DNA from 3 places in the Streptomyces sp. NPDC058231 genome. Region 3 is predicted to be linked to each of the others. Evidence: riboswitches for the same ligand, from Rfam matches in the RefSeq annotation. Region 3 holds a riboswitch; each other region holds the start of a gene.
What was found. A riboswitch is a leader RNA that binds a small molecule or an ion and turns the genes downstream of it on or off. The one in region 3 is predicted to bind S-adenosylmethionine.
Positions count from the first base shown of each region.

Region 1 (10,381 bases), on a different contig from region 3:
TCGCCGTGGAGGGCAAGGGACTCTCCGTCTCCGGCACGAAGCTCTACACCCAGGCATCGGGGAGCAAGGAACTGGTCGCGAAGCTGCGGGTGGTGACGCTGAAGACGAACGAGGTACGGACCTCGGGGCTGCCCGCCATCGACGGGGCGCCCGGCGGAACCCTGGAAGGGTTCGGCATCCTGGCCGACGGGCTGAACGAACTCAACCCGTGGCTCGGCTTCAAGACCGACGTCCCGATCCGCTCGCACTGCTTCGTCCCGGCGGTCAGCGCGGTCGACATCCGTGACGTGGCGACGGACCAGGACCTCTACGCCCCGATCGACGACATGTCGCCGGGCGACAGCCGGCTCGACGACTTCAAGCTCGCCTCGCAGAACGAGGGCCACACCCTCGTGACCGAGGAACTCTGTTCCTGGATCATCGAGCGGCTGGGCTAGCACGATCGCGGAACGCCGTCGGCCCCCGGGACCAGAAGGTCCCGGGGGCCGACGAGCGTGCACTTACCGATCCATCAGGATCAGAAGTCCATGTCACCGCCCGGCATGCCGCCCGGAGCGGCCGCAGAGGCCTTCTCCGGCTTGTCGGCGATGACGGCCTCGGTGGTCAGGAACAGTGCGGCGATCGACGCGGCGTTCTGCAGCGCGGAGCGCGTGACCTTCGCCGGGTCGAGAATGCCCTCGGCGATCATGTCGACGTACTCGCCGGTCGCGGCGTTCAGACCGTGACCGATCGGCAGGTTGCGCACCTTCTCGACGACGACGCCACCCTCGAGACCACCGTTGACGGCGATCTGCTTGAGCGGGGCCTCCAGCGCCAGCTTGACGGCGTTGGCGCCGGTCGCCTCGTCACCCGAGAGCTCCAGCTTCTCGAAGACGGCGGAAGCCTGCAGCAGCGCCACGCCACCACCGGCGACGATGCCCTCCTCGACGGCCGCCTTCGCGTTGCGAACGGCGTCCTCGATGCGGTGCTTGCGCTCCTTGAGCTCGACCTCGGTCGCGGCACCGGCCTTGATGACGGCCACGCCGCCGGCCAGCTTCGCCAGGCGCTCCTGGAGCTTCTCGCGGTCGTAGTCCGAGTCGGAGTTCTCGATCTCGGCACGGATCTGGTTGACGCGACCCTGAACCTGGTCGGTGTCACCGGAGCCGTCGACGATCGTCGTCTCGTCCTTGGTGATGACGACCTTGCGGGCACGGCCCAGCAGGTCCAGGCCGGCGTTCTCCAGCTTGAGACCGACCTCCTCGGAGATGACGGTGCCACCGGTGAGGATGGCGATGTCGCCGAGCATGGCCTTGCGGCGGTCACCGAAGCCCGGGGCCTTGACGGCAACGGACTTGAAGGTGCCACGGATCTTGTTGACGACCAGGGTCGACAGAGCCTCGCCCTCGACGTCCTCCGCGATGATCAGCAGCGGCTTGCCCGACTGCATGACCTTCTCCAGCAGCGGAAGGAGGTCCTTCACGTTGCTGATCTTGGAGTTGGCGATCAGGATGTACGGGTCGTCCAGGGACGACTCCATGCGCTCCATGTCGGTGGCGAAGTACGCCGAGATGTAGCCCTTGTCGAAGCGCATACCCTCGGTGAGCTCCAGCTCCAGACCGAAGGTCTGGGACTCCTCGACGGTGATGACGCCTTCCTTGCCGACCTTGTCCATCGCCTCGGCGATGAGCTCGCCGATCTGGGTGTCGGCGGCGGAGATGGAGGCCGTCGAAGCGATCTGCTCCTTGGTCTCCACGTCCTTGGCCTGCTCCAGCAGAGCGGCGGAGACGGCCTCGACGGCCTTCTCGATGCCCCGCTTGAGCGCCATCGGGTTCGCACCCGCGGCGACGTTGCGAAGGCCCTCACGGACGAGAGCCTGGGCGAGAACGGTGGCGGTGGTCGTACCGTCGCCGGCGACGTCGTCCGTCTTCTTGGCGACTTCCTTGACCAGCTCTGCGCCGATCTTCTCGTACGGGTCCTCGAGCTCGATCTCCTTGGCGATGGAAACACCATCGTTGGTGATCGTGGGCGCGCCCCACTTCTTCTCGAGGACGACGTTGCGGCCCTTGGGGCCGAGGGTGACCTTGACGGCGTCGGCGAGCTGGTTCATCCCGCGCTCGAGACCGCGCCGTGCCTCCTCGTCGAACGCGATGATCTTGGCCATGTGAAGTGGTCCTCCCGGACAGGGGTGGATTTCTCCGGACCGAGTGGCGCCCGCGACGGACGGCCTGCCTGCCCGGCGGTTCCTTGCTCCACCGAGCCTGCGGGCCTCACCGGCCCGGTCCAAGTTCTGTCACTCTCACCTGGAGAGTGCTAACGCAATGATTAGCACTCGACCCCCACGAGTGCAAGCGCCCCCGGCGGTCGTGGACGACCGAGGACCGAGAAGGGCACGCGGGGCGGAGCGCGGGACGGGGGCACGGGCGGCGCACGGGACGGGGTGCGGGGCGACGCGGCGGACGACGCGTGAAGGGCCCGTCCCCCTGGGGGTACGGGCCCTTCATGCGTGAGTAGTGTCGTTGGCCGACCGCGCCGAGCTCAGCCGACGGCGAGCTTGACCATGTCCGCCTGCGGCCCCTTCTGGCCCTGCGAGATTTCGAATTCAACTCGCTGACCCTCTTCGAGGGTGCGGTACCCGTCCATCTGGATCGCGCTGTAGTGGACGAAAACATCCGCACCACCGTCGACCGCGATGAAGCCGTACCCCTTCTCCGCGTTGAACCACTTGACGGTGCCCTGAGCCATGCCTAACTCCCCTATTACTGGCCCTTGCACAGGACCGCACTTCGCGGACCCGGGTCAGAACTCACCCTCCGACAGGAGAGGGTGCGTGCGCCGGAACGCGTCGACCGCGGCTGAATGTATCTGCCCAACTGCCCTCTGCAACAGGTCAATCGGACGAGAATTCTGGGCAGCACCGAACACCCGAATATGCGGAATTTATGCGATTCCAGGGCAACTCGGGCCGGACAAAGGCCACTTACGGCGCAAGGAGATCGAGCACTTTGGCTGCATCTTGTCGCGGGCGGGCGCATTTTCATATGCGGTCGGCACGGGCAGCGGAGGGGGCTTCCCCACTGTACCGCGCTCAACCATGCAGAATTGCCCCCTCCGCTTACCTCGCAGAGGGGGCAATTCCGGTACTGCTGTGAAGTCGGACGTGAGACCCGATACCGGGTCAGCAGCCGCCCGCGACCGCCGGGATGATGGAGATGCCCGCACCGTCCGGGGTGGCCGTCTCCAGGCCGCCCTCGAAGCGCACGTCGTCGTCGTTGACGTACACGTTCACGAAGCGGCGGAGCTTGCCCTGGTCGTCCAGGACGCGCGCCGCGATACCCGGGTGGCTCTGCTCCAGGGAGTCGATGACCTGCGACAGCGTCGCACCCTCGGCCGGGACCTCGGCCTGGCCGCCCGTGTAGGTGCGCAGGATGGTGGGGATACGGACCTTGACGCTCATGTGGGTGCCTTCCTTACGTCTCGGGTGGTCGGGTCAGCTGCCGGCGAGGCCGGCGTCGCGGAACGCGTCCAGGCTCGGCCGGATGGTCGCGGTCGGACCGGTGGTCGGGGCGACCGCGTCCAGCGTCTTGAGACCGTCTCCGGTGTTCAGGACGACGGTGGTGAGCGTCGGGTCCAGCAGGCCCGCCTCGATCAGCTTCTTCGTCACGCCGACCGTCACCCCGCCCGCCGTCTCGGCGAAGATGCCCTCGGTGCGGGCCAGCAGCTTGATCGCGTCGACGACCTGGTCGTCGTTGACGTCCTCGACGGCTCCACCGGTGCGGCGGGCGATGTCCAGGACGTACGGGCCGTCGGCCGGGTTGCCGATCGCCAGGGACTTGGCGATCGTGTTCGGCTTCTGGGGACGCACGACGTCATGACCGGCCTTGAAGGCCGTGGAGACCGGGGAGCAGCCCTCGGCCTGGGCGCCGAAGATCCGGTACGGCTTGTCCTCGACGAGACCGAGCTTGATCAGCTCCTGCAGCCCCTTGTCGATCTTCGTGAGCTGGGAGCCGGACGCGATCGGGATGACGAGCTGGTCGGGCAGCTGCCAGCCGAGCTGCTCGCAGATCTCGTACGCGAGCGTCTTGGAGCCCTCGCCGTAGTACGGGCGCAGGTTGACGTTGACGAAGCCCCAGCCCTCGCCGAGCGGGTCGCCGATGAGCTCCGAGCAGAAGCGGTTGACGTCGTCGTAGTTGCCCTCGATGCCGACCAGCTGGCCGCCGTACACCGCGGCCATGACGACCTTGCCCTGCTCCAGGTCGTGCGGGATGAACACGCAGGACCGGAAGCCGGCCCGGGCCGCGGCCGCGCCCACCGCACCGGCGAGGTTGCCGGTGGAGGAGCAGGAGAGGGTGGTGAACCCGAAGGCGCGCGCGGCCTCGACGGCGATCGCGACGACGCGGTCCTTGAAGGAGTGCGTCGGGTTGCCGGAGTCGTCCTTGACGTACAGGCCGCCGGTGACGCCCAGTTCGCGGGCGAGGTTGTCGGCCTTGACCAGCTTGGTGAAGCCGGGGTTGATGTTGGGCTTGTCGGCGACATCGGCGGGGACCGGCAGCAGCGGCGCGTAACGCCAGATGTTGTTCGGTCCGGCCTCGATGCGCTTCTTCAGCTCGTCCGGGGAGCCGCTCGGCAGGTCGTACGCCACTTCGAGCGGCCCGAAACAGGACGCACAGGCGAAAATGGGACCGAGCGCGAAACGCTCTCCGCATTCGCGGCAGGAGAGTGCCGCTGCGGGGCCGAGATCGACGGCGTCGGTGGAGGAATCGGTGCTTACTGCAACAGTCTGCGCAGCCATGATGGCGAGGCCCTTTCTCCTCATCTTCCTCGCGACGCATTTCGCCACGAGACGGAATTGGCACCTTCCCCACCTGACCTCGCGGTCGGCGGGAGGGTTGCCGGGACTTCAACGGGCCGTTCCCTCAGTCCCTCTGGATGAGCGCTGTGGCACTGGATCATTGATCCAGGCATTTATTCGCGGACACCCCGACATGCGAGGGTCATCCGCGTTGTTCAAGACTGTAACCGAAGCAACGGACGGTTGAGATAGTCGTCCGAACCGCGAGATGGATCACATACAGGGAGTATCGACCGTGCTGGAAGAGGTCGAACGCTGGCTGGCCGGGCGTTCCTGGTCGGCCGCCGACCGCCCGCTGGACCGGCTCCTCGCCGCCAAGGCCAGGGATCCGCGGCGTGGCAGCGTGAGCGTCGTCCTGCCCGCCCTGAACGAGGAGGCGACGGTCGGCGCGATCGTCGGCACGATCCGGGCCGAGCTGATGGAGAAGGTCCAGCTGGTCGACGAGCTGCTGGTGATCGATTCCGGATCGACGGACGCCACCGCGGAAGTCGCCCGGAAGGCGGGCGCCCGGGTGGTCCACCGCGACGCGATACTCCCCCGCATACCCGCCCTCCCCGGCAAGGGCGAGGTGCTGTGGCGCTCGCTGCTGGTCACCAGCGGTGACATCGTCTGCTTCATAGACGCCGACCTCAAGGACTTCTCGGCGGACTTCGTCTCGGGCATCGTCGGCCCGCTGCTCACCGACCCCGAGGTGCAGTTCGTGAAGGCGATGTACGACCGCCCGCTCGGCGACACCGCAGGTCAAGGCGGCCGGGTCACCGAACTGGTGGCTCGCCCGCTGCTCAATCTGCACTGGCCGCAGCTGGCCGGCCTGGTACAGCCGCTGGGCGGCGAGTACGCGGTGCGGCGCTCGCTGCTGGAACGGCTGCCGTTCCCGGTCGGTTACGGAGTGGAGCTGGGCCTGCTGGTGGACGCGCTGCACACGGTGGGGCTGGACGCGCTGGCACAGGTGGATGTGGGGGTGCGCAAACACCGCCACCAGGACGGGCAGGCACTGGGCCGGATGGCGGCCGCGATCTACCGCACCGCACAACTGCGGCTCTCCCGAGGCCATCTGGTACGGCCGGCCCTGACCCAGTTCGAGCGCGGCGAGGAGGGCTTCGTACCGCGCACGCACCCGGTGGACACGGAGGAACGGCCGCCGATGTGCGAGATCGACGAGTATGTTTCGCGCCGCGCGGCCTGACTTCGCACGTTTGGGCGGTTCGCGATCGGGCTAGATTCCGCAACATGGTCTCCGAGCACGCGATCACCTCTGCCGCCCAGGTACTCGTGGCGTCCAACCGCGGCCCCGTCTCGTACACGCTGCGGGAGGACGGTTCGATCGACGCCAGGCGCGGCGGCGGCGGACTCGTCTCCGGTCTGAGCGCCGTCGACGACAAGCTGTGGGTCTGCGCCGCGCTCGGCGACGGGGACCGGGAAGCGATCAGGCGCGGGATCGCCGAGCCGGGCGTGCGCATGCTCGACATCGACGCCGACGTGCACGCCGACGCGTACAACGGCATCGCGAACTCGGTGCTCTGGTTCGTCCACCACATGCTGTACCAGACGCCGCTGGAGCCGGTCTTCGACGCGGAGTTCCGGCGCCTGTGGGCGTCGTTCGAGACGTACAACCGGGCTTTCGCCGAAGCCCTCGCCGAGGAGGCGGGCGAGGGCGCCGCCGTCCTGGTGCAGGACTACCACCTGGCGCTGGTCCCCGGCATGCTCCGCGAACTCCGCCCCGACCTGCGCATCGGCCACTTCTCGCACACCCCGTGGGCGCCGGTCGACTATTTCCGCCTGCTGCCGGACGACATCGCCGGACAGCTGCTCCGCGGCATCCTCGGCGCGGACCGGGCGGCGTTCCTGACCCGGCGCTGGGCGGACGCCTTCATCGGCTGCTGCACGGAGATCCTGGGCGGCACCGGCCGGACACGCGTCGGCGTGCACGGACTGGGCGCGGACGCGGACTTCCTGCGCCGCCGGGCGCACGAGAGCGACGTGGACGAGCGGATGGAGATCCTGCGGGAGCAGGTGGGCGGCACCGGCCGGAGGACGATCGTGCGGGTGGACCGTACGGAACTGTCCAAGAACATCGTGCGCGGGCTGCTGGCGTACCGGGAACTGCTGGACACGCACCCCGAGTGGCGCGAACGGGTGGTGCACGTGGCGTTCGCGTACCCGTCGCGGCAGGACCTCGCGGTGTACCGGGAGTACACGGCGGAGGTGCAGCGACTGGCGGAGGAGATCAACTCCGGCTACGGGACACCTGGTTGGACCCCCGTCCTGCTCCATGTGGACGACGACTTCGCGCGCTCGCTGGGGGCGTACCGGCTGGCGGACGTGGCGCTCGTCAATCCGATCCGCGACGGCATGAACCTGGTCGCGAAGGAGGTCCCGGTGGTCTCCGACGCCGGCTGCGCGCTGGTGCTGTCACGGGAGGCGGGGGCGTACGAGGAGCTGGGCGCCGACGCCATCGTGGTCAACCCGTACGACGTGTCGGCGACGGCGGCCGCACTGCACGAGGCGCTGACGCTGCCGGACGGGGAACGGGCGGAACGCTCGAAGCGGCTGGCCGCTGCGGCTACGGCGCTGCCGCCGCAGCAGTGGTTCCTCGACCAGTTGCAGGCGCTGCTGCGGGAGTGAGTCAGAGGCGCTCGGCCAGCGCCGCGAGGAAGCCGACGACGGCTTCCGGGCCGGCCAGCAACAGGTCGGCGCGCTCGGCGAGTTCGCGGACCTCCGTGCTGCCGCTGCAGACCAGCAGCCCGGGGATGCCGTCCGGGCCGTCGGCGCGGAGCTTCTCCACGGCGCTGTAGGCGGCCAGGTCGCCCAGGTCGTCGCCGGCGAACAGGACGGACTCGGCACCCACCTCCCGTACGTACTCCGCGAGCGCCACGCCCTTGTCCATGCCGGGCGGGCGCAGCTCCAGCACGAGGCGGCCCGGTTCGACGATCAGACCGTGCCGGGCGGCGAGCTCGCCGAGCGGGCCCCGCAGCGCGTCGAACGCGGCCTGCGGGTCGGCGGCGCGGCGGGTGTGGACGGCGAGCGCCTGCCCCTTCTCCTCGATCCAGGTGCCGTGCCAGGAGTCGAACCGGTCGAGCACACCGGGAAGTTCGGCGCGGGTGGCGGCCACGCCCGGATGCGCCGCGGGGGCGCGGACGGTACCGGAGGCGGCGTCCCAGCGCTCGGCGCCGTAGTGACCGAGGACGACGAGGTGGTCCAGGCCGGGGACCGCGGCGAAACCGCCCTGCCGGACCGCGACGACGGCCGGGCGGCCGGTGATCACGGCGACGGAGGCGACCTTCGGGGCGAGCGCGGCGAGGGCCGGGACGGCGCCGGGGTGGGCGCGGGCCTGCTCCGGGTCAGGGACGATGTCGGCGAGGGTGCCGTCGAAATCGAGGGCGATGACCGCGCGGTCGGGGCGGGCGAGGAGAGCGGCGAGGCCCTCACGGCCGGCCGGCGTGGTCGGAGCGGGGAGGGAGTGTGCCGGGTTGCTTCCCATGGGGCGAGCCTATCGGGGGTGCGGGGGTCCGGCTACGGGTGCGCCCCGGAGCGGGGTCGTTCCCCGCCGCCCGCCCCCTGTGCCGTGACCGGCTCTCCGCCGGGAGCCGCTCAGCGGCTGAGGGCCGTCCGGGCCGGATCCGTCACCGCCGCCCCCGACGGGCCTCCCGCACCCGTCTCAGACGGTTCACCGTCACCGGGTCCTCCTCCAGCGCCCGCCGGTCGTCCAGCAGCGCGTTCAGCAGCTGGTAGTAGCGCGTCGGCGAGATCCCCAGGCCTTCCCGGATCGCCCGCTCCTTCGCTCCCGGACCGGCCCACGAGCGCCGTTCCACGGCCAGCACGGCGCGCTCCCGCTCGGAGAGTCCGGTGCCGGGGCGGTCGGCACGGCTCTCCGGTTCGTCGGGGCCATCGGTGGGGGCGGTCATATCAGCCAACATATCGCCCGCCCCCGAACCCGCCTCCCCGCTGCCGGCTGCTACTCGGCGTCCTCCGCCGCCGCCGCGCCGCGCGAGATCTCGCCGAGCACGTCGGCCGGGCTGCTGCCCGGCTCGACGGCCTTGCCGATCTTCTCCTTGATCAGCTCGCTCGTCCGGGCCCAGGACGTCTTGCCGAACGGATAGAGCTCCGAGTTCGGCAGCGCCTTCAGGAACTTCCGCAGCGGCTTGTGCTTGGAGTCCGTCTCCATCTTCACGGACGCGCTGTCGGTGACCGGCAGCAGGTCGTACTCGTCGGCGAAGGCCATCACGTTCTTGTCCTCGAACACGAAGTCGAAGAACTTGCCGATCTCCACGCGGTGGTTGTTCTGCTTGAAGCCCATGGCCCAGTCCGCGACCCCCATCGACCCCTGGGTCGGGCCGCCGATGCCGGGCAGCGGCACCATCCCGACCTTCACACCGTTCTTCTCGGCCTCCTGCATCAGCGTCGGATGGCCGTTGAGCATGCCCACCTGGCCGTGCGTGAACGCTTCGAACGCCTTCGCCCGGTCGAGCTTCCCCGGCGCGACCGGACCGACCAGCCCCTTGTCGACCAGGTTCGTCTTCAGCCAGTTGAACGTCGCGATGTTCTCGGGCGAGTCGATGTCGTACGAGTCGACGTCGTCGGTGTAGCCGCCGCCCCCACTGAGCAGCCACATCATGGTCTCGGCCTGGGACTCCTCCTGGCCGAGCGGCAGGGCGAAGGGGTAGGTGACGCCGCGCTGCTTGAGCACCGCCGCGTCGTCACGGATGTCCGACCAGGTCTGCGGGGCGTCCAGGCCCGCCCGGCCGAAGAACTTCTTGTTGTAGAAGAGCAGCCGGGTGCTGGCGACGAACGGCAGTCCGTACTGGGTGCGGTCGACCTTGCCCGCGTCGGCCATCGCGGGCAGGAAGTTCGCCTCGACGGGTATGGAGAGCAACTGCTCGGCGGAGTAGAGCTTTCCGGCCTTGGCGTAGTCGGCATAGGCACCGATCTGCGCGATATCCGGGGCCTGCCCCTTCTTCACCATCTCGGCGACCTTGCGGTCGACGTCCTTCCACGAATAGACGTTGACGTCGATCTTGATTCCGGGATGGGACTTCTCGAAGTCCGCGGCGAGTGCGTCCCAGTACTTCTCGGAGCTGTTCGCGGCACTGTTTCCGTAGTCGGCCGCGACCAGCTTCAGGGTGACGTCTCCCGAGCCGCTGCCGGTGCCGCACCCCGACAGCGTCACCGTCAGGCCCAGTGCGGCTGCTGCCGCGGTCATTCCCAAGTAGCGCCGCTGCACAGCCAGTCCGTCCTCAGTGATTAGGCGAACACCCGGCCGTCCGGATGAGCTGCGATCTTCGCCCATGGTGTGAGTGGAGGTCTACACCAGAGAAGTATCGCTTCTGCAACGTAGCCGTACCCGTGTCCGGTTAACCGCTTACGCCATTGCCCGGAGGAGACTGCGGCTGCTAAGTACATCTCGGCGCAGGGCATTTCATGGTCCGTACCTTTCCACCGCCGTCCAGGCACCGCCGCCCCGCCGTCACCGATTCCCGTCTTCACCGTGTTTCCCGTCGCACCGTTTCCTGCCGCACCGTTTCCCGTCCCCGCACCGAGGAGCCGTTGAGCATG
Region 1 covers NZ_JBHVWN010000046.1:20,999-31,379, reverse strand. Annotated here, with positions in the region: gene ACFVXE_RS26400 (esterase/lipase family protein) at 1-437, shown strand, start outside; gene groL (chaperonin GroEL) at 518-2,140, opposite strand; gene ACFVXE_RS26390 (cold-shock protein) at 2,515-2,721, opposite strand; gene ACFVXE_RS26385 (ubiquitin-like small modifier protein 1) at 3,155-3,433, opposite strand; gene thrC (threonine synthase) at 3,467-4,768, opposite strand; SAM riboswitch class I at 4,786-4,912, opposite strand; gene ACFVXE_RS26375 (glucosyl-3-phosphoglycerate synthase) at 5,064-6,014, shown strand; gene ACFVXE_RS26370 (trehalose-6-phosphate synthase) at 6,059-7,453, shown strand; gene otsB (trehalose-phosphatase) at 7,455-8,309, opposite strand; gene ACFVXE_RS26360 (DUF3263 domain-containing protein) at 8,452-8,733, opposite strand; gene ACFVXE_RS26355 (extracellular solute-binding protein) at 8,784-10,028, opposite strand; gene ACFVXE_RS26350 (SIS domain-containing protein) at 10,379-10,381, shown strand, end outside.
Region 1: it holds a riboswitch for S-adenosylmethionine, as region 3 does, so the genes downstream of both, thrC (threonine synthase) here and ACFVXE_RS04095 (putative leader peptide) in region 3, are expected to answer to the same signal.

Region 2 (10,381 bases), on a different contig from region 3:
AGACCCGCCCTGACCAGGGCGACCAGCCGCTGCTCGCGGGCGACGAGACGGTCGAAGCCGGCCTCGGCGAGGGCCCTGCAGGCGGAGGCGATCGAGTAGGCGCCGATGACGTTGGGCGAGCCGGCCTCGTGGCGGGCGGAGGTGGAGTGCCACTCGACGTCCACCCCGCCGTCGGCGCGCCTGGCGACCTTGCGCGAGGCGCCGCCACCGGCGAGGTACGGGTCCGCGTCCTGGAGCCAGTCGGCGCGGCCCGCGAGGACACCGGAGCCGAACGGCGCGTACAGCTTGTGCCCGGAGAAGGCGACCCAGTCGACGTCGAGCTCGTCGATGTCGACCGCGTGGTGCGGGGCGAGCTGCGCGGCGTCGAGGACGATCCGGGCGCCGTGCGCGTGGGCGGCGGCGGCCAGCTCCCGCACCGGCCACAGCTCACCGGTGACGTTCGAGGCGCCGGTGACACAGACCAACGCGGGGCCGTAGGGGTCACGCCCGGCGAGCGCCCGCTCCAGCGTCTCGACGGCCTGGGCCGGGGTGCGGGGGGCGTTCAGGTAGGTGACGCGGGCGTCGCGCCAGGGAAGCAGCGAGGCGTGGTGCTCGGTCTCGTACACGAAGACCTGGCAGTCTGCGGGGATCGCCGCGGCCAGCAGGTTCAGCGAGTCCGTCGTCGACCGGGTGAAGATCACCTGGTCGTCGGCGCGGCAGCCCAGGAACTCCGCGACGGTCCTGCGGCTGTTCTCGAAGAGATCCGTGGACAGCTGCGAGAGATAGCCGGCGCCGCGGTGCACGCTTCCGTAGTACGGGGCGTACGCGGCGACGTCGTCCCACACGCGCTGCAGGGCCGGGGCGCTGGCCGCGTAGTCCAGGGCGGCGTACGTGACCTCACCGCCGGTCACCAGCGGAACGGTCACATCTCGTCCCAGAACGGGCAGCGGGGTACAAAGGGACTGGTCGGCGGCAGCGGTGAAGACGGACATGGCGAACTCCCGTAACAGGCAGGCGAATTCACTGCGCAGGCGGGTACGCGGCAGCGCAGCTGAAGGTGAAGGGTGTGCGGAGAAGGGCCGACGGCCCTATCGCATTCGCGTGCTCACAAGAGGCTCCCTTGAGGACCAGGACCCCAGGGATGTGACATTCGGAGATGTCCAGGGGTCCGCGCTTGCCGCAGACCTCGCTGCCTACGGCCTGGTCTTCACCCGGGGCACCCCGCCACGGACGGAGGGTTGCCGGACAGCGGGCCGGGGCCGTAGTCGCTGTCACTCATGACCTGTCAAGCATCCTGCCACACGTGCGCCGACGCGCAAGGCGCAGTCCAAGATCTGGACTGCGCCCTGTGCCGGATTTCCTTGCGGTCAGGCGTTGCTGACCGCCACCCAGCGTTCCAGCGCCGCCTGGGCCGCACCGGAGTCGATGGACTCGGCGGCCTTCTCGATCCCGGCGGCGAGCCGCTCGTCCAGCGTGCCCTCGCCCGGGTCCAGCGCCGTCAGTGCCGCCGCCGTGTTGAGCAGTACGGCGTCCCGTACCGGACCGGTCTCACCGGCCAGCAGCCGGCGGGCCACATCGGCGTTGTACGACGCGTCGGCGCCCCGCAGCGCCTCGACGGGGACCAGCTCCAGGCCGACGTCGCGCGGATCGAACGCCTCCTCGCGCACCGCGCCGTCCCGGACCACCCAGACCCGGGAGGTGGCCGTGGTGGTCAGCTCGTCCAGACCGTCGTCGCCGCGGAAGACGAGCGCCGAGTTGCCGCGCGCCGCGAGCACGCCCGCGACGATGGGAGCCATCTTCGCATCGGCGACCCCGACGGCCTGGGAGCGCACCTGGGCCGGGTTGGTGAGCGGTCCGAGGATGTTGAACGTGGTCGGTGTGCCGAGCTCCTTGCGGGCCTTCGCCACGTACCGCAGGGCGGGGTGGAACTTCACCGCGAAGCAGAAGGTGATGCCGGCCTCCTCCGCGACCTGGACGACCCGCTGCGGGGTCAGTTCCAGGTTGACGCCGAGCTTCTCCAGGACGTCGGAGGCGCCGCTGGCCGAGGAGGAGGCGCGGTTGCCGTGCTTGACGACCTTGGCGCCGGTGCCCGCCACGACGATCGCGGACATCGTGGAGATGTTGACCGTCTTGGCGAGGTCCCCGCCGGTGCCGACGATGTCGACCGTGCGGCCCGGCACGTGGATCGTGGTGGCGTGCTCGTACATCGCGCGGACGAGTCCGGTGACCTCGTCGACGGTCTCGCCCTTGGCGCGCAGGGCGACGGCGAAACCGGCGATCTGCACGTCGGTCGCCTCACCGCTCATGATGTTGTCCATCGCCCAGGCGGTGTCGTCCGCGGTCAGGTTCTCGCCGCGCAGCAGGGGGTTCAGCACGCCCGGCCAGGAACGAGCCGCCACGCTGTCGCCGCCGACCGGGGTCACAACGTTCATGGTCCGCTCCTGGGGTCCACAGCCGAAAAAGGGATGACCCCACCTTATCGAGCGCCGGGGACAGCGAAGAGCCCCGTCCATCGAATGGACGGGGCTCCTGCTGTGGCGATCAGTTCAGGTGATCAGTGGTGGCCGTGGCCGCTGGTGATCTCCTTGTACTCCTCGACGGAGGGCTTGGCGATCTGGTTGTGCTCGCCGTAGTAGCCCTTGCTGAGCTTGGCCCGCAGCTTCTGCAGTGCGGGCACCTTGCGCTCGACACCGTTCTCGTCGACCGTCGGGCCGATCTCGACCGGCTTGTACTGCTCGTGCGCGGTGAGCGTGTGCAGCTGCTCGGGACCGAGCGGCTCGTGGATCTCGACGAACTCACCGTGCGGCAGGCGCTTGATGAGACCGGACTCGCGTCCGTGCAGCACCTTCTCCTTGTCGCGGCGCTGAAGGCCGAGGCAGATCCGCTTCGTGACGATGAACGCGACCACCGGGCCCACGAAGATGAAGATCCGGACGAACCACGAGATGGCGTTCAGCGAGAGGTGGAAGTGCGTGGCCCAGAGGTCGTTGCCACCGCCGATGAAGACGATCACGTACTCCGTGATCCAGGCGACGCCGAAGGCCGTCCGGGTCGGGGCGTTGCGCGGGCGGTCCAGCAGGTGGTGCTCGCGCTTGTCACCGGTGACCCAGGACTCGACGAACGGGTAGACCGCGATGATGGCGAGTACCAGTCCGAAGGCCATCAGCGGGATGAACACGCCCAGGACCAGCGTGTGGCCCCAGAGGTTGATCTCCCACCCCGGCATCACTCGGATCAGACCCTCGGCGAAGCCCATGTACCAGTCGGGCTGGGCGCCGGTGGACACCTGGTCCGGGCGGTACGGGCCGATGGCCCAGATCGGGTTGATCGAGGCGATGCCCGCGATGATCGCGATGACGCCGAAGACCAGGAAGAAGAAACCTCCGGCCTTCGCCATGTAGATCGGCAGCAGCGGCATGCCGACGACGTTCTTGTTGGTCCGGCCGGGACCCGCGAACTGCGTGTGCTTGTGGTAGAAGACCAGGATCAGGTGGCCGACCACCAGGCCGAGCATGATGCCCGGCAGCAGCAGGATGTGGATCGAGTAGAACCGCGCGACGAAGTCGCCGCCCGGGAACTCTCCGCCGAACAGGAACATCGAGATGTACGTGCCGACGATCGGCGTGGCCAGGATCGCGCCCTGGGTGAACCGGACACCGGTACCGGAGAGCAGGTCGTCCGGGAGCGAGTAACCGGTGAAACCGGTGAACATGCCCAGGACGAACAGCAGGAAGCCGAAGAGCCAGTTGATCTCACGGGGCTTGCGGAACGCACCCGTGAAGAAGACGCGCATCATGTGCACGAACATGCCGGCCAGGAAGATCAGCGCGGCCCAGTGGTGGATCTGGCGGACCAGGAGACCACCGCGGACGTCGAAGCTGATGTCCAGGGTCGAGGAGTAGGCCTCGGACATCCGGATGCCCTGCATCGGCTCGTACGAGCCGTGGTACACGACCTCGTTCATGCTCGGGTGGAAGAACAGCGTCAGATACACACCCGTGAGGATGATGATGATGAAGCTGTAGAGGCAGACCTCGCCGAGCATGAAGGACCAGTGGTCCGGGAAGATCTTGCGCATGTTGGACTTGGCCAGGGAGTAGATCCCGAGCCGGCCGTCCGCCCAGTCGGCCACCCGCTCACCGGCGGGCGCCTTGCGCTTGGTGTCTGTCGCAGTACTCATCCGCGCTCCCAGAAGGCAGGACCGACGGGCTCTTCGAAGTCACCGAGCGCTTCGAGGTTGCCCTCGGCGTTCACGCCGATCCGCAGCTGCGGAAGGGAGTGACCGGCCGGACCGAAGATGACGCGGGCGCCGTCGGAGAGGTCGAAGGTGGACTGGTGGCACGGGCAGAGCACGTGGTGCGTCTGCTGCTCGTACAGGCTGATCGGGCAGCCGACGTGGGTGCAGATCTTCGAGAAGGCCACGATGCCCTCGTGGGCCCACTCCCGCTCGCGCTTGTCCTTGATGTTCTCCGGCTGGATACGGATGATCATCAGCGCAGCCTTGGCGATCTGCGTCTGGAAGTCGTGCGCGTCCTCCTCCAGGCCCTCGGGCATGGCGAAGGTGAGCGAACCCACCGCGATGTCCTCGGGACGCAGCGGCTCCATCGTGTTCATGTTGATGAGCTGCTTGCCCTTGGCCCACAGGGTCTGGCGGAGCTTCTTCTCCGGCAGCGGACCGAGGTCGCGCAGCAGGACCACACCGGCGAGCGGCACCAGGGCCAGCGCACCGAACATGGTGTTGCGGATCAGCTTGCGCCGGCCGAAGGCGGACTCCTCGGCACCGGCCGCGAAGTCGGCGAGAACCTTCGCCTTGACCTCGGGCTCGGCCTCGATGGCGTGACGGTCGTCGGCGACCTCCACGTCGGACATCAGGGTGCGCGCCCAGTGGACGGCGCCCGCTCCGATCGTGAACAGGGCCACGCCCAGGGTCAGACCCAGCGAGAAGTTGAGCGCGCTCACATGGCCGAACGGCCAGATGTACACGATCTTGTCGACCGGGAAAATGACGTAGGAGGCGATGAAGCCGACCGTCGCGAGCATGGACACCACGAACATGAGCGCGACCGTGCGCTCGGAGCGCCTGGCGGCGCGCTCGTCGATGTCCTGGATGCGCGGCCGGTGGGCCGGCAGCCCCGGGTCCGCGAACGGGTCGCCCGCGCCCTCTACCGCGCCGTGCGCGGAGTCCTGCCCGGCGGGCAGGTTCTTCTCTGGAATCTCTTGGCTACTCATGACTTCTTGGCCTTAGCGGTGTGGGCCGCGACCCAGACGGCAACTGCGATCAGTGTGCCCAGCCCGAAGATCCAGCCGAACAGACCCTCGCTGACCGGACCGAGGCCGCCCAGCTTGAGGCCGCCAGGGCTCTCGGAGTCGGAGCTGTTCACGGTGTGGATGTACGCGATGATGTCCTTCTTCTGCTGCTCGGGCATCGTCGTGTCGGGGAAGGACGGCATGTTCTGCGGGCCGGTCTGCATGGCCTCGTAGATGTGCTTCGGGTCCACGTCCTCAAGGCTGGGCGCGTACTTGCCCTTGGTGAGCGCACCGCCCTCGCCGGTGAAGTTGTGGCACTGCGCGCAGTTGGTACGGAACAGGTCGCCACCCTTGGCGATGTTCGCACCGTCAGGGCTGACCTGGTCCTCGGTCGGCACGATCGGGCCGGCGCCGAGCGACGCGACGTACGCCGCGAGCTGGTCGATCTCGGCCTGGGAGTAGATGACCTTCTTCTTCGGTACCTGGGCACCCGGCTGCTGTGCCGGCATACGGCCGGTACCGACCTGGAAGTCGACGGCGGCGGAGCCCACGCCGACAAGGCTCGGCCCGTCGGTGGTGCCCTGACCGCCGGTTCCGTGGCAGCTGGCGCAACCGACGGAGTACAGCTTCTTGCCCTCATCGATGGCGAGGGACTGGGCGGTGTCGTCGGCCTGCGCCTTACTCGCGGGCGCAAACGCGGCGTACAGCCCCCCAGTGGCCGCCAGCGCGAGGAGTAGTACGACGACCGCCGCCAACGGATGGCGTCGTCGTGCGGAGAGCTTTTTCACGGATTACCCCGGTGTCAGGATCTTCTGCGTCGATGCTGGATGTGGTTCGGGTTCGAGCCCGGTTACTTGATCATGTAGATCGTGGCGAAGAGGCCGATCCACACGACATCGACGAAGTGCCAGTAATAGGACACGACGATGGCAGCGGTCGCCTGTTCGTGGGTGAACCTCTTGGCTGCGTATGTCCTGCCCAGAACGAGCAGGAAGGCGATGAGACCGCCTGTCACATGCAGACCGTGGAAGCCGGTGGTCAGGTAGAACACCGAGCCGTACGGATCGGAGGACAGCGAGAGGCCGTCCTTCTTCACCAGCTCGGTGTACTCGAGGACCTGGCCTCCGATGAAGATCGCACCCATCACGAAAGTGATCATGAACCAGGCACGGAGCTTCTTCACATCGCCCCGCTCCGCGGCGAAGACGCCGAGCTGGCAGGTGAGGGAGGAGAGCACCAGGATCGTGGTGTTCGTCGCCGAGAACGGGAAGTTCAGGGCCGAAGCCATTTCCTTCCAGTGGTCGGGTCCCATCACCGATCGCAGGGTGAAGTACATCGCGAAGAGGGCCGCGAAGAACATCAGCTCGGAACTCAACCAGATGATGGTTCCGACGCTGGTGAGGTTCGGTCGATTGACCGACGGGTGCGCGTGCCCGGTTTCTACTGTCGTTGCTGTCGCCACGACCGACATTATGTCGGTCGCTTATCCCGCCCTCACTCCGGGGGGTGCCGTTCGGTGTGTCAGGAGGGTGTGTCCTCCCCGAACGGCCCATCGAATCGCTGTCATTAGCGGTACTGACAGGCTGTCCGCCGGAGTACGATCCGCGCACCGGTTCATGCCCAGAGAGCCCCGAAGACACAGATGTCACGGAGGAACAATGCAGCCGACCGCCACGGTCCTGGTCTACAGCGACGACGCCAACATCCGTGAGCAGGTGAGGCTGGCCGCCGGTCGCAGGCCTGCGGCGGACGTACCACCGGTCGAGTTCGTGGAGTGCGCCACCCTGCCCGCGGTACTGACCGCCCTGGACAACGGCGGCATCGACGTGTGCGTGCTGGACGGCGAGACGGCGCCCGCGGGCGGCATGGGCGTCTGCCGGCAGATCAAGGACGAGATCTTCCACTGCCCGCCCGTGCTGCTGCTCATCGGCCGCCCGCAGGACGCCTGGCTGGCCACCTGGAGCCGCGCGGACGCCGCGGTGACCCTTCCGGTCGAGCCGGTCGGGTTCGCGGACTCCCTGGCCGCCCTGCTGCGCAGCAGGCTCTGCAACGCCTGACGGGTCCGGCGGCCGCCACGGTCGCCTCCGTGGCCCTTCCTGTCCCTCAGAGGGGCAGCGCACTCCCCTGGCCGGTCAGACCTCGGGGCGCAGGCGCGCCGCCTGAATCGTGTCCGAGCGGTCCGGGGTGGCGTTGTTCTGCAGGGCGCTGCCCTTCTGCCAGTTGGCCCAGGACAGGTTCCAGTCGCCGATGCCGTTGTCGAACGGTGTCATCGTCGGCCCCGCACTGTTGACGACCTTGACGATGTCGCCGGTACGCACGGTGTTGTAGAACCACTCGGCCTGACTGGTACTCATGCCCGTGCAGCCGTGGCTGACGTTCTCGTAGCCCTGCGAGCCCGTGGACCAGGGCGCCGCGTGCACGTACTCGCCGCTCCAGGTGACCCGGGTCGCGTAATAGACCTGAAGGTCGTACCCGTCGTCCGAGTTCGCCGAGATTCCGATGGTCTCCCCGCGCATGCGTACGGAGTACTCCTTGCTCAGCACGACCTTGACGCCGTTACGGGTGTCGAAGCCGGGCCTGCCGGTGGTCACCGGAATGGTGTTGATCACTTCTCCGTTGCGCTTCACCGTCATGGAGTGGGTCGCGGCGTCGGTGATGGCCTCGATGCGGTCGCCGGTAGTGATCTTCAACGCCTTGGTGGGCGCCCCGTAGAGCTTGTCGGTGACCTTGACGCCCCCCAGGTTGCTGGTCGCCACGATGGAGGCCCTGGCCGGCCAGTACTCCTGCGGGCGGTAGTGCAGCGTCTTGTCGTCGACCCAGTACCAGGAGCCCGACACGGAGGGCGTGGAGCGGACCTTCAGGGAACGCTCCACGACGGCTCTGGAGGCCTTGTTCCTGACCGGAGCGCTGAGTACCGCCGTGATGGGCTCCCCCACGCCGTAGGTGCCCGCCTGCGGGCCGAAAGTGACCTTCAGGAACTTCTTCGCCGGGGCCGTCTCGAAGGAGAGCGTACGGGTGCCCGGGGCGCCGTCGTCGTCCTCGACGCTGACCTTCACGGAGTAGCGGGAACCGGCGGCGAGCGGGGCGGTGGAGTGCCAGCGCAGTCCGTCGGCGGCGAGTTCGCCCGCGACGTGGTGTCCGGCCCCGTCCACGGCCGTCACATCCGTGATCCGGCCGTCGTCACCCGTGGCGGTGACTTCGAGTGGCTTGTCGGGGTCGGCCTTCTCATCCCCTCCTGGGATGTTGGAGGAGATCTCGTCCGCCGCGTCGTACGGCTGCGCGGAGAGCGGATGGCCATCTGGCCCGCCACAGGCGGTCGCCCCTGCGACCAGGGCCACGAGCAGCAGGGTGCAGCCCGCTACGGGGCTGAGGCGCGGCGTGATGTTCATGAACCCACGCTAAGAAGATTCATCAGTTTCAGCGCGCCGGGTGACTGCAAACGGGGGGCCCGTGCTTCTCGTGCGAGAAGTACGGGCCCCCCGTCAGGTGGAGCGGTGTCACCGGTCAAGCGGTGTCACTGGGTGCGGTTCTCACCGCGGTAGTACTCGAAGACCCAGCCGAACAGGCCGATCAGGATGACCGGGGCCGAGAAGTAGAGCAGCCACCATCCGAAGACGATGCCCAGGAAGGCGAGGGCGCCGCCGACGGCCAGCGAGAGCGGCTGCCAGCTGTGCGGGGAGAAGAACCCCACCTCGCCGGCCTCGTCCGCCACATCGGCTTCCTTGTTGTCCTGCGCCATCGCGTCGACCCGCCTGGCCGTGAAGGCCAGGTAGAAGCCGATCATGACGCTCAGGCCGAAGGCCAGGACGAGGGCGGTGGTGCCGACCGGCTCCTTGGACCACACGCCGTAGGTGACGGCCATGACGAGGATGAAGAGCGCCAGGCCGAGGAACATCTTGCCCTGAATCTTCACTTGCCCGCCTCCTTGCCACCGGCGAGGGCCTTGTCACCCTCGGAGTGGTGCTCCAGCTGTTCGAGCGCCGAGATCTCCGGGTGGTGCAGGTCGAACGCCGGGGATTCGGAACGGATCCGCGGCAGGGTGAGGAAGTTGTGCCGCGGCGGCGGGCAGGACGTCGCCCACTCCAGCGAACGGCCGTAGCCCCACGGGTCGTCGACCTCGATCTTCTTGCCGTACTTGGCGGTCTTCCACACGTTGTAGAGGAACGGGAGAATCGACAGGCCGAGCAGGAACGAGGAGATCGTCGAGACCGTGTTCAGCGCGGTGAAGCCGTCGGCGGCGAGGTAGTCCGCGTAACGGCGCGGCATGCCCTCCGCACCCAGCCAGTGCTGCACCAGGAACGTGCCGTGGAAGCCGATGAACAGCGTCCAGAAGGTGATCTTGCCGAGCCGCTCGTCCAGCATCTTGCCGGTGAACTTCGGCCACCAGAAGTGGAAGCCGGAGAACATCGCGAACACCACGGTGCCGAAGACGACGTAGTGGAAGTGCGCGACCACGAAGTACGAGTCCGAGACGTGGAAGTCCATCGGCGGGGACGCCAGGATCACACCGGTCAGACCGCCGAAGGTGAAGGTGATCAGGAAGCCGATCGCCCAGAGCATCGGTGTCTCGAAGGACAGCGAGCCCTTCCACATGGTGCCGATCCAGTTGAAGAACTTCACCCCGGTGGGCACCGCGATGAGGAACGTCATGAACGAGAAGAACGGCAGCAGCACACCACCGGTGACGTACATGTGGTGCGCCCACACGGTCACCGAGAGACCGGCGATCGAAATCGTCGCGGCCACCAGGCCGATGTAGCCGAACATCGGCTTCCGGCTGAACACCGGGATCACTTCGGAAATGATTCCGAAGAACGGTAGGGCGATGATGTACACCTCTGGATGGCCGAAGAACCAGAAGAGGTGTTGCCAGAGCAGCGCTCCGCCGTTGGCCGCGTCGAAGACATGCGCACCGAACTTGCGGTCCGCCTCCAGCGCGAAGAGCGCGGCGGCGAGCACCGGGAAGGCCAGCAGGACCAGCACACCGGTCAGCAGGACGTTCCACACGAAGATCGGCATCCGGAACATCGTCATGCCGGGTGCGCGCATGCAGATGATCGTGGTGATGAAGTTGACCGAACCGAGGATCGTGCCGAAGCCGGAGAAGGCCAGACCCATGATCCACATGTCGGCGCCGACACCCGGCGAACGGACC
Region 2 covers NZ_JBHVWN010000050.1:542-10,922, forward strand. Annotated here, with positions in the region: gene ACFVXE_RS27420 (aminotransferase class V-fold PLP-dependent enzyme) at 1-971, opposite strand, end outside; SAM riboswitch class IV at 1,145-1,262, opposite strand; gene trpD (anthranilate phosphoribosyltransferase) at 1,347-2,411, opposite strand; gene ACFVXE_RS27430 (cytochrome bc complex cytochrome b subunit) at 2,534-4,159, opposite strand; gene ACFVXE_RS27435 (Rieske 2Fe-2S domain-containing protein) at 4,156-5,208, opposite strand; gene ACFVXE_RS27440 (c-type cytochrome) at 5,205-6,014, opposite strand; gene ACFVXE_RS27445 (heme-copper oxidase subunit III) at 6,077-6,697, opposite strand; gene ACFVXE_RS27450 (hypothetical protein) at 6,885-7,283, shown strand; gene ACFVXE_RS27455 (Ig-like domain-containing protein) at 7,359-8,615, opposite strand; gene ACFVXE_RS27460 (cytochrome c oxidase subunit 4) at 8,741-9,139, opposite strand; gene ctaD (cytochrome c oxidase subunit I) at 9,136-10,381, opposite strand, start outside.
Region 2: it holds a riboswitch for S-adenosylmethionine, as region 3 does, so the genes downstream of both, ACFVXE_RS27420 (aminotransferase class V-fold PLP-dependent enzyme) here and ACFVXE_RS04095 (putative leader peptide) in region 3, are expected to answer to the same signal.

Region 3 (10,381 bases):
GCGGGGCGCAGCCTGAAACCGGACAGCCCGGCCCGCTGCCACTCCAGGAGCAGGTCCGCCAACTGCGCGGGGGTGCCGGTGAACACCTTCGCGTCACTGGTGTACTCATAGCCCGCGAGGCCGTCCAATCGGTCCCGGCGGGCCGCTGCCGCTGCGGGGTCGTCGTCGAGGAACACAACCAGTTCGCCGAAGACGTACAGGGGCTCCCCCGCACGCCCCGCCGTGGCCTGTTCGGCCCTGATCTCGTCGATGATGGCGCGGGCCTGGCCGGCGTCGTGCGGGGTGACGTACCCGATATCGGCCGAGCGTGCGATCAGCCGGTACGGAACGGTCTCGTGCCCCAGCGCGCTGACGACCGGCTGCCCCTGAGGTGGCCGGGGCGTGATGGAGGGACCCTTGACGCTGAAGTGCCGGCCCTCGAAGTCGATGTAGTGCAGCTTGTCGCGGTCGATGAAGCGGCCGGTGGCGACGTCCCGGATCTCCGAGTCGTCCTCCCAGCTGTCCCACAGACGGCGGACCACCTCGACGTAGTCGGCGGCCTCATCGAAGAGTTCGGTGATTGCGTCCTGGACTTCCGGTGCGTAGGCCTCTCCGAAGCGGATGCGCGGGATCGTACGGCGGCCGAAGTGAGCCGCCTCGTTCTGCCGCCCCGACACCTGGACCCGCAGGCCCGCGCGACCGGAACTGACATAGTCCAGTGTGGCGATCGCCTTGGAGATGTGGAACGGCTCCGTGTGGGTGGCGACCACGGTCGGTACGAGCCCGATGTGCCGGGTCAGCGGGGCCACGCGCGCGGCGATGAGCACCGCGTCCAGCCGCCCACGCACCTGGTCGGTACGCCCGTCGGGCTCTGTGAAGTGCGAGGACTGGAGCCCGAGCCCGTCCTCGATCGTCACGAAGTCGAGCAGACCCTGCTCGGCCTCGGTGATGATGTCGGACCAGTACGTCGCGGAGAACAGGTCCCGGGGCCGGGCCCCCGGCTCGCGCCAAGCGGCCGGGTGCCAGCCTGCGCCGTCGAGAGCGACGGCGAGGTGAAGCGCGGAGGATGAGGAAGAAGAGGACAGCGAAGAAGATGAGGACACGAAAGGGCGCCTTCCTGATTGACCGTATGTGATCGCCGAGCCTCGTCGGAAAGGTTCGGCGGCAGGGAACGGGTCAGGAACAACAGAGCGCGCCGGCCACACGCTGCAGGTCGATGTGGGTCCGGGAGTACAGGTGGAGACGCCGTCGCTGGGCAAGAACCCTGACAGGCAGGCAGGACACGGGTGGCATGACCGTCACCTCCGCCCTCCGTCTCGGCGGACCCGGGGGCCTCGCCCACTTCGCGCTTGCGGAACCCGGACGGGCTCCGCCTGGTCGTCATCTGGAGCACCCCGCCGCGCAGGAGGGTTGCCGGTCAGCAAGCCAGGGCTTGACGCTGACACTCATGACCGCCCCGAAGGCTACGCGGGGCACCTGCTCCGCGCAACGCCCGGAAATCATGGTCATGCTCACATCGCCACGACGCATAACAGCAGTGCTGCGCCATCTGTTCCATCCGACCGTACCGAGTGCGCGCCAACTGAAAGTTCGTACGGTGGCGCAGGATGGACGAGCGAGGTGCCCCCCACCGCGGTACAGGTCGTGGGGCCGGGTGCACGACCTGTACCGCGGTGGGGGCAGTCCGCGCCGCCCCGGACAGCGTGTCCACGGACGGCTCCAGCCGGCACGGCCCGTCCGGCAGACCTCACTCAGTCGGGCTGCTCCCCGGCCGTCGCGGCCTCCTTCGGTGCGTATGCCGCCGCCCAGTCCACGATCTGCACGGCCGCACCCGCGGACTCCAGGCCCTGGCAGTGTGCGTCGTGCCTACGGTCAATGCCGTCCAGGTCGAGGTGGGAGCCGAAGGCGGGGAGCGATGCCAGGCGCCGTGCGTAGGCCCACAGCCGCGGGTGGCCGGCGATGCGGTGCACTGCGGCAGCGTCCAGGTGGCGCCGGTGCACGGTGTCCAGTTGCAGCAGGGTCACCCACACCTGCACATCGGCCGTGGTCAGTTCACCGCCCAGCACGTACTCCTGGAAGGCGAGCAACTCCTCCAGCGAGTCCAGTGCGCTGATCAAGGTGGAGAGAGCGGTGTCACGTGTAGTGCCGTCGACGCCTGGCTGCCCGGCGCGCTGTGCGGCTTCGTTGATGTCCCGCTCGCAGAGGTGTCCGATGGTTTCGATCCCCTTTTCGGTGCCGAACGGCTGGAGTGAAGGGCCACGGCCGCGGAGGTGCCGAGCGAGGTCGTGGAGGATGTCGGGGGTATGCGTGCTGACGATCCGCCCCGTCCAGCCATCGCTGAGCACAGGCGCCGCAGCCGGTCCGGGGTGCTGGTGCGAACTGGCCTCGTACAGGGGGCGCAGCGCGGCGTGGCTCCCATCGGGACCGTCGGGCACCGACGGCAACAGCGTCACGGGGAGGATGTCGTCGAGGCAGAGCAGGCTGTGGGTGACGGCGATCTGCAAACAGTACGGGCAGGACAAGGTGAGGTGGAGCCGGTAGCGGTGCGGTGCGGCGTAGTAGCCGCTGCGTGTGTCACAGCCGATCCTTCCGCGGAAGGAGGGGGTGGCTGTCGAGGGTACGGCGAGCATGCGTCTCCCTGGGTCCTGGTTGCGGTACGCGGGTTGTGGGGGCAGGTCTGGTGCGTCGGATTCGGGCACGCAGACATGCGGAGGGCGTGGGGCGCGGCGACGTCGGCGCGCGACCATCCACAGAGGGAGGAGAAGTCGGATGGAGTGCGGGGGCGAGGCCGCTGCCTCCGCCTCAGCCGAGAGGACTTGCCGCGCTGCAGACGCGCAGCAGATCGATGTGGCGACGGGAAGTCAGCAACGGCAGCTGGAGCGCGCAGACCACACAGACCGTTTCCACCTCTGAACGCCCCATGGTCTCCTGCCCGTTCGCTCGCGCTCCACCCTGGAGTGTCGAACTGCTTGCGCACCTCGTCAAGAGTGCTCCTTGCCTCCACCCGTGCAGGGCCTGTGTCGCAAGGGGTATCGCCCGTCCTCGGCCGCCGCGCAGGCGACAGGCGGCGGAAGCGACCAGTGGGACAGCATCCTGCCCGCCTCCGCCGTGCTGGTGAAATGGCGGCTCGATGAGGACGCGCCGACGGGCTACTGGATACCGAACCTGCCGCCGACACCGTCGGAGTAATTGTCAAGAGTTGTGGATCCGCTGATCTGCGGTGGCGTTCGGCCCGCGGCCGACGATCAGTAGAGGAATGGTGGTTCGGGTAGTGCCGCGCCGTCCTGCACGGTCAGGTCAGCGCCCTGGGAACGTCCCATCAGCCAGGCCAGAAGTGAACTTTCCGGGCCGTGGACCACTGGTGCCGGCCGCGCGGTGCTGATGTCGTACCAGGTGTCGGTGGCGGCGGCGTGCAACCTCATGGCAGGGGCGTCGGCGCGTGCGCTGAACGACGCGACCACCCGGCCCAGCATCGCGTGGACGAAGTCGGCCGGCCACCGCGCAGGCGTGTACCCGGCGTCCAGATCGACGTGGTGGACCAGCACCTCGCACAGCCGGGAATCGGCGGCCCGTGCCGCGGGACGCTCCTGACCCCGCGTCCAGCGAACCGTCCGATTCCACGCCGCGGTCGTCATCCACCGGTACTCCGCCGCGAACTGGGCGGCACTGTCGCGCAGGTCGGCCACGAGTGCATTGGCGCCGCGACCCGCTCCCCTCTCGATCTGCTCCTCCCGGGCCGCCACGCTCGGATACTCCGGCGTCTCCACTCCGGTCCGGGCCCAGATCAGCAGATGGCGGCCGCCATCGGCGTTGCGGGCCAGATGGGTCAGGACATGCCCGCGTGACCAGTTCGGCAGCAGCGACGGGGCGCGCACGTCGGCGTCGGTGAACCGGGCTGCCGTCCGAAGGAGGTGCTCGGTCGCAGCATCGATCTGCTCGAGGACGGCCGCGGGGTCGAAGCCCGCGTCGGCATCGGTCGTCACGCTGCCACTGCCTCGGGCCGCTCGACCGACAGACCGCGTTCGAACCGGGCACCGGCGCGGACCAACGGGACCAGATGGGCGCCGTTGACGGCTCGCCGGCGAGCTTGCGCGGCCCCGCCACCACGCGTGACCGTCGCAGCTGCGGGCCCACGGCCGGCGACCTCACGCAGAGCCTTCCAGAACCCGAGTGCGTCGTCGCCGACGGCCATGACCGGGGCGCGCATGCGCCGGCGGGCGCAGTCGCGCAGCAGGCCGGCCCACGCCTCGGTCGACGCGCGGTAACCGTCGGCCATGGCCACCAGCTCCTTGGTGCCGTCGGCGCGCACGCCGAGCACGACCAGGACGGCGGCCTTGGCCTGTTCCAGGCCTATCAGCAGGTGGATGCCGTCGACCCAAATATAGACGTAGTGGGTCTGGGACAGGTCGCGGTCCTGGAACGCGGCGTGGTCGTCCTGCCGCTGAGCCGTCAGCCGGGTGACCGTGGCCGGGGACAGACCGGCGGAGCTGCCCAGAAACTGCTCCATCGCGGGCACGAAGTCACCGGATGACAGGCCGCGCAGGTGGAGCAGGGGCAGCACCTCGGCGATCTCCGGGGAATTGCGGCACTACGGCGGAAGGCTCGCCAAGGAGAACCGCCGTCGCTCTCCCGGCGTGTCGTCCACGCGCTTGTCATTCATTCAGGGTGCCCGGACCTCGGCCGATCCAGCCGAGGTGGTGACCTTGCGGGGCTGGCGGTGGCCATTGCGAACGACGAGACGAAGGCCGCGCTCGTCGCGCTCATCGGCCAACTCGGCGATTCAGGCATCGACTTCCGCCTCAAGGGCTGCGTCGAGCATCCGTCGTGCGCCCGCGCGGACGATGTCGTCGATCAGGGAGCCCTCTCGCGTGGAGGCGTCGCTATTCACGACGGTGAGCACGGACGTGCCTTCCCGACCGGCGCTCGTGACGCCGGCCTACTCGTTGACCATCACAGGATCAATCGGGAAGGAACGCCCTCCGCACGCCTTCCGGGGCTGATCCATAGGTCCTGAGCACTGCTCACTTGTGCGGCGGCCGCATAGGCCGAGGACCGATCAAGCCGGACGTTGCACCCAGGGAGCCAGACGTTCCCCGACTGCCAGATTCTCGCGCCAGTACCGGAAGACGGTTCCCTGGACGATGTCGAGCTGCCCGGCCGCGACCAGGCCGGAGGCGAGAATCGGCCCGCCCGCATCGGCCTCGAAGGCAATTAGTACGGGAGGCGTCTCACCGATCTGCCGGGTAATGAGTCGGACCTCGTCAGGGGTCGGCGTACGAAACACCGGGTCCCGGAAGGCGGCCGGGCACGTGACGAAGACCGGGTCGCTGAACACCAGCTCCAGTCCGTGGGCGTACGAGATGTCGTGCCCGGCGCCCAGACGCAACTGCCCGGGGTCCCAGGCGACAATGTCCCAGTCCCACCATGACCCTTCGGGAAGCTCAATCACGGCTCGTTGCCCACCCTGGAGCGCACCGTCAATCGGGAATCACCGAGCCAAGCTCACGCAGTCGCGGAAGGCAGACCTCCAGGCGAGCGTCCAGAGAGACGGCGTCCGTGCGAACCAGGCGATCATCCCGAAACGGAACCCCGCTCGCGACGAAGGTCCAGGGCTTCGTCGCATCGCGCATGCGCTCGGCGTCGACCTTGAACAACACCGTCACACCCTGCTCTGCCAACGACTCCATGACGCGCGCTACGTCCATCGCATCCCCACCCCCTGCCTGAAATCGAACGGCCAGAAGGCTACACCGGCCTCTCACGACCCCGGCTCGGCCGCTTGCCATACCGCTGCCGCGAGGGCAGCCGCGGCGGGAGCCCGCACCGCCGTCGGACAGCACGAATTGACTCCGTGGATCGTCAGCCCTAGAGCGTGTCTCCTTGTTCGTGAACTGGTGCCAACTGCACTGACTGGTCGAGAAGTCAGACGACGTGAGGGAACTGCTCGGATACGGTCGCTTTGGAGGTGGAAGCTCGTGTCCTGGCCGTCTGTGATCGTTCTTGCCCCGGTGGAGCAACGTCCGTTGCTTGAGGGGCTTATCCGTTCCTTTGATCTCGTGCCGGACGCTGCGACGGGTGACGAGCGGCTCCACTGGCACGGGTACTCGTACCACCTCGACCTCTCAGGCAGGATCCTGGCGGACTACGAGCCGGACGAGCTTGAGGAGGTGAGATCCCAGATCGGTGAGCCATATGGGGTCTATGTCTCGTGCGAGTCCATGGACGCGGCCCGAGCCTTCCTCCGTCGCGTTCTCGATGGGTTCGACGGTCTTATCGACACCAACCACTACGAAATCCTGCCGGCGCATGAGTTCCTCACGCTGTTGGACCATCACCCGGGATGGGACTGGCGTCGCCGACCAAGCGCGGACCTGCGGTAGTACGTCTTTCACCTGCGGGCCCAGATGAGGATGGAAGCGAGGTGAAGTGCGGCCTGGTAGGCGATGGCGAGCTTGTCCGTTCGCATGGCGAGGCCGCGCCACTGCTTCAGTCGGTTGATGCACCGTTCGACGGTATTCCGCTGCTTGTAAGCCTCGGCATCGAAAGCGGGTGGGCGGCCTCCGGCACGGCCTCGCCGCAGACGGTGGCGGACCTGGTCGGAGGGCTGAGGGATCACTGCGCGGATTCCGCGCCGGCGGAGATGCCATCGGATCGCGCGGGACGAGTACGCGCGGTCTGCCAGGACGGTGTCCGGCCGGGTCCGTGGTCTTCCCGGCCCGCCTCGCGAAATACGGATGCCGGCCATGACGGCCTCGAAGGCCGGCGCGTCACCTGCCTGGCCCGCAGTGACATGCAGAGCTAAGGGGCGAGCGTAACTGTCGCTGCCAAGGTGGACCTTCGTGCTCAGGCCGCCGCGGGAGCGTCCGAGCGCATGGTCCTCAGGTTCGGCTCGATCTGGAGCCCCTTTTTCCTGGCTCCGGCGGCGTGCTGGTGGGCTCGGCAGACGGTGGAGTCCACCGACACCGTCCAGCCGATGTCGTCAGCACCCGCGGCCGCTGCCAGAAGGGCGGCAAGGACCCGTGCCCAGGTGCCGTCAACGGCCCACCTGAGCAGCCGTTTATGAGCAGTCTGGAATGAGCCCAGCTCGTCCGGCAAGTCCCGCCAGGGCGAGCCGGTGCGGTACTTCCACGCGATGGCCTCCAGGGTTCGGCGGTGGTTGGCCCATCGCCGACCGCGGACCGGATCAGCCGGCATCAACGGCTCGATCCGGCCCCACATCGCATCAGTGATCACCCACCGGACAGACATATCTGATCAACCGGCGAGCAGATCAAGGAGACACGCTCTAGAGAGGTCGGCGCAGATGCTGCGGTTGGCTGGGCGCCGCCCTGATTCCGCACATCCCTTGACCCTCATTGGTCCAGCCCAATAGCGTCACGATGCCTTAAGGCAACACCCGTACCCCGTCACATAATTGACGGGCCGTCATGCCTTGGGAGGGCCAGTGGTTTCCCGACGTTCCTTCCTCACCGCGGCCGGCGCGACCGCCGCTGCCGCTACCGTCCTCTCCCCGCTGTCGCCGTTCGCCTCCAAGGCGACGGCAGCGGGCGTCTCGCTCCCGGTGTCGCTCCAGAACAACTCCGGCAGCAACACCGTGTACGCATACATCTCCGGTACGGACAGCAGTGGCTGGCCGGTGTTCGTCTCCGCGAACGGCACCCTGAACCGGTTACCGAACCCCTCGTCTGCGGTGACCCCGATCGCCGACTACTCCATCGCCCTGGGCGCTTCGGGCTCGGCAGCGACCAAGGTGACCCTGCCCGACTACATCATCGGCGGCCGGGTCTGGTTCTCGATCGGCCAGAAGCTCAAGTTCTTCGTCAACCCGGGCACGGTGCCCGGCGTGGTCCAGCCGGCGCTGGTCAGCTCCGACCCCAACTGGGCCACGAACTGGACGTTCTGCGAGTTCACCTTCAACAGCGCCAATCTCTACGCCAACATCTCCTACGTCGACATGGTCGCCCTGCCGGTCTCCATGTCCAGCACCGGCAGCGCCGGCAACCAGACGGTCAGCCCGCTGCCCAGCGGCGCTCTCGCGTCCATAGCCTCGGGTCTGAAGTCCCAGCACGCCAGGGACGGCGCACCCTGGGACAAGCTGGTGATCGACGACTCCTCCGGCGGAGTGCTGCGGGTGCTGTCGCCCTCGCACGCCCCGGTGGACTTCGGCAACTACTGGGACGACTACCTGAACCGCGTGTGGAGCCGGTACTCCTCCGCCCCGCTGACCGTGAACGGCCAGGGCAGCATCGGTTCGTACACCGGCACCGTCTCGGGTGGCGCCATCGTCTTCTCCGGCCTGAACACCAACGGCGTCCCGTTCACCAAGCCCAGCGCCGCCGACATCTTCGGCTGCGCCTCCGGGCCGCTCTACAACTCCGGCGCCGACGCGCGCGGCGCGATCGCGGCCCGACTGGCCGCCGCGCTCAACCGCAGCAGCCTGCTGGTCTCCGGCGGGAACAACCAACCCGACGGGGTGTCCGCGTCGCAGTACTACACGGACGCCATCACCAATCACTACGCCCGGCTCGTCCACCAGTACGCGAGCATCGGCTACGCCTTCCCGTACGACGACGTCGGCCCCACCGGCTCCGCCCCCGTCGATGGCCACATCCAGGACGGCGCCCCCACGTCGTGGACCATCTCCCTCGGGGCGGGCGCGAGTTCGGGCTCGGGAGGCTCGGGCACCGGCACCAGTGCCTACAGCACCATCCAGGCCGAGTCCTACTCGTCCCAGAGCGGCACCACGACGGAGAGCTGCTCCGACTCCGGCGGCGGCCAAGACGTCGGGTACATCGCCAATGGTGACTGGCTCAAGTTCTCCTCGTTGGACTTCGGTTCGGCCTCGCCGAACCAATTCCAGGCCCGGATCGCCTCGGGCGCCGCCTCGGGAGTGAGCGGCGCCATCCAGGTGCGCCTGGACAGCACCACCGGTACGAAGATCGCCGAGATCGACTTCGCCAACAACGGCGGCTGGCAAGCCTGGCAGACAGTCCCCGCCAACATCGTCGCCTCCGCAACCGGAGTGCACGACGTCTATCTGGTCTTCCCGGGCAGCAGTTCGGACTTCGTCAACGTCAACTGGTTCACCTTCATCCACTGACACAGTCCACCGGGCCGGTGGAACGCATCTGCGCGTTCCACCGGTCCACGGGCCCAGGACCCCGCAGGCGGGGACAGCGTAGGAGGGTCGGAGCTTACGCACTGGTGAACCCGCAGGTCAGTCGTCCTTCTTCACCGGATCCAGAATCGCCGCACACTCCACGCGATGCGTCATCGGAATCAGGTCACGGAAGGCGAGTGTCGTCATGAGACGACCCGTACCTGAGTCGTTCGGCCCGGTCCGGCACGGCGGGCGGGGGCTTCGAGCCGTGCCCCGCCCGCCGTGCCGGTCTCCGTCTCAGCTCAGTGGGAGCGTCCGGGCGGCAGCCGGAACGAATTCTCCACCGAAGGGAGTTGCACCGTGTACTGGCGCAGGTAGGTGTCCAGGAACGGCGAGCGGGCACCGGCCGTCGCGATGTCGTTCGCAGGGTCGTCCAGTGCCAGTGCGAGCCGGGCGTCCTTCACCTTGATCGTCTCGCCCGAGGGCGTGTCCCGCCACGAGCCCGTCTGGATGGATCCGATCTCCACGGCCAGGACGTGTCCGGCCGCCAGCGTCCAGTCAGTGGCCTTGAGGTCGACGGTCAGCCGGCCCGTATCCACCAGGGACACCTGCTCGTCGAACATGACGGCCTTGCCGTCCGGGGCGACGTCGTACAGCTTCACCATGACGTTGCCCTCGCCCTTCGCGGCCAGGGAGACCCGCGGGGTGCCGGTGACGCGGACCGCCCGGGTGACCGGTTCGGACCGGACGAAGAAACTGGACGTCACCTCGCCCGCGGCCTGAAGCCCGGCCGCGTCGGCGGCCAGCGTCTTCGGTGCGGCCGGGTCCAGGGAGGGGGCGTTCTCCAGGTCCCACTCGCCGGACGGCTGCGCGGAGGACCGCAGCGTCGGGCCGCCGCCCTCGGCCGCCACCCCGTTTGCCGACGCGCCCCCGTCGTCCACGTACGCACCGCTGCCGAGCGCGACGTTCACCGTCCGGGACTCTCCGGGCCAGGTGCGCTGGGCGCGCCAGGCGCCGGTGGAGTCCTCCACGGAGTAGACCGGGTACGAGACCGTGGGCCACTTGCCCTTGAGGTACTGGTCGTAGAAGGAGAGGGTCTCGTCGTACCACCCTTCGCGGCCCATGGCGAGGCGGCCGTCGGAGGTACGGTCGCCGCCGCGGACGTGTTCCCACTGGCCGAGCCAGCCTCGCTCGGGGCCCTTGTGGTTGTCGAGGTACTCCTCCATCTCCTCGGGCTTGGTGTTGTTCTCGATGAAGCCCTGGGTGACGAAGAGCGGGGTGTCGGTGCCCTTGGCCTTCCTT
Region 3 covers NZ_JBHVWN010000004.1:46,508-56,888, forward strand. Annotated here, with positions in the region: gene ACFVXE_RS04090 (LLM class flavin-dependent oxidoreductase) at 1-1,082, opposite strand, end outside; gene ACFVXE_RS04095 (putative leader peptide) at 1,156-1,272, opposite strand; SAM riboswitch class IV at 1,320-1,432, opposite strand; gene ACFVXE_RS04100 (glutathione S-transferase C-terminal domain-containing protein) at 1,731-2,609, opposite strand; gene ACFVXE_RS04105 (putative leader peptide) at 2,782-2,901, opposite strand; gene ACFVXE_RS04110 (hypothetical protein) at 2,986-3,168, shown strand; gene ACFVXE_RS04115 (maleylpyruvate isomerase family mycothiol-dependent enzyme) at 3,225-3,962, opposite strand; partial or broken gene ACFVXE_RS04120 (transposase) at 4,121-4,879, opposite strand; gene ACFVXE_RS04125 (hypothetical protein) at 5,036-5,428, opposite strand; gene ACFVXE_RS04130 (hypothetical protein) at 5,457-5,684, opposite strand; gene ACFVXE_RS04135 (hypothetical protein) at 5,955-6,359, shown strand; one part of gene ACFVXE_RS04140 (IS5 family transposase) at 6,368-6,885, opposite strand; one part of gene ACFVXE_RS04140 (IS5 family transposase) at 6,885-7,227, opposite strand; gene ACFVXE_RS04145 (beta-1,3-glucanase family protein) at 7,424-9,079, shown strand; gene ACFVXE_RS04150 (CocE/NonD family hydrolase) at 9,382-10,381, opposite strand, start outside.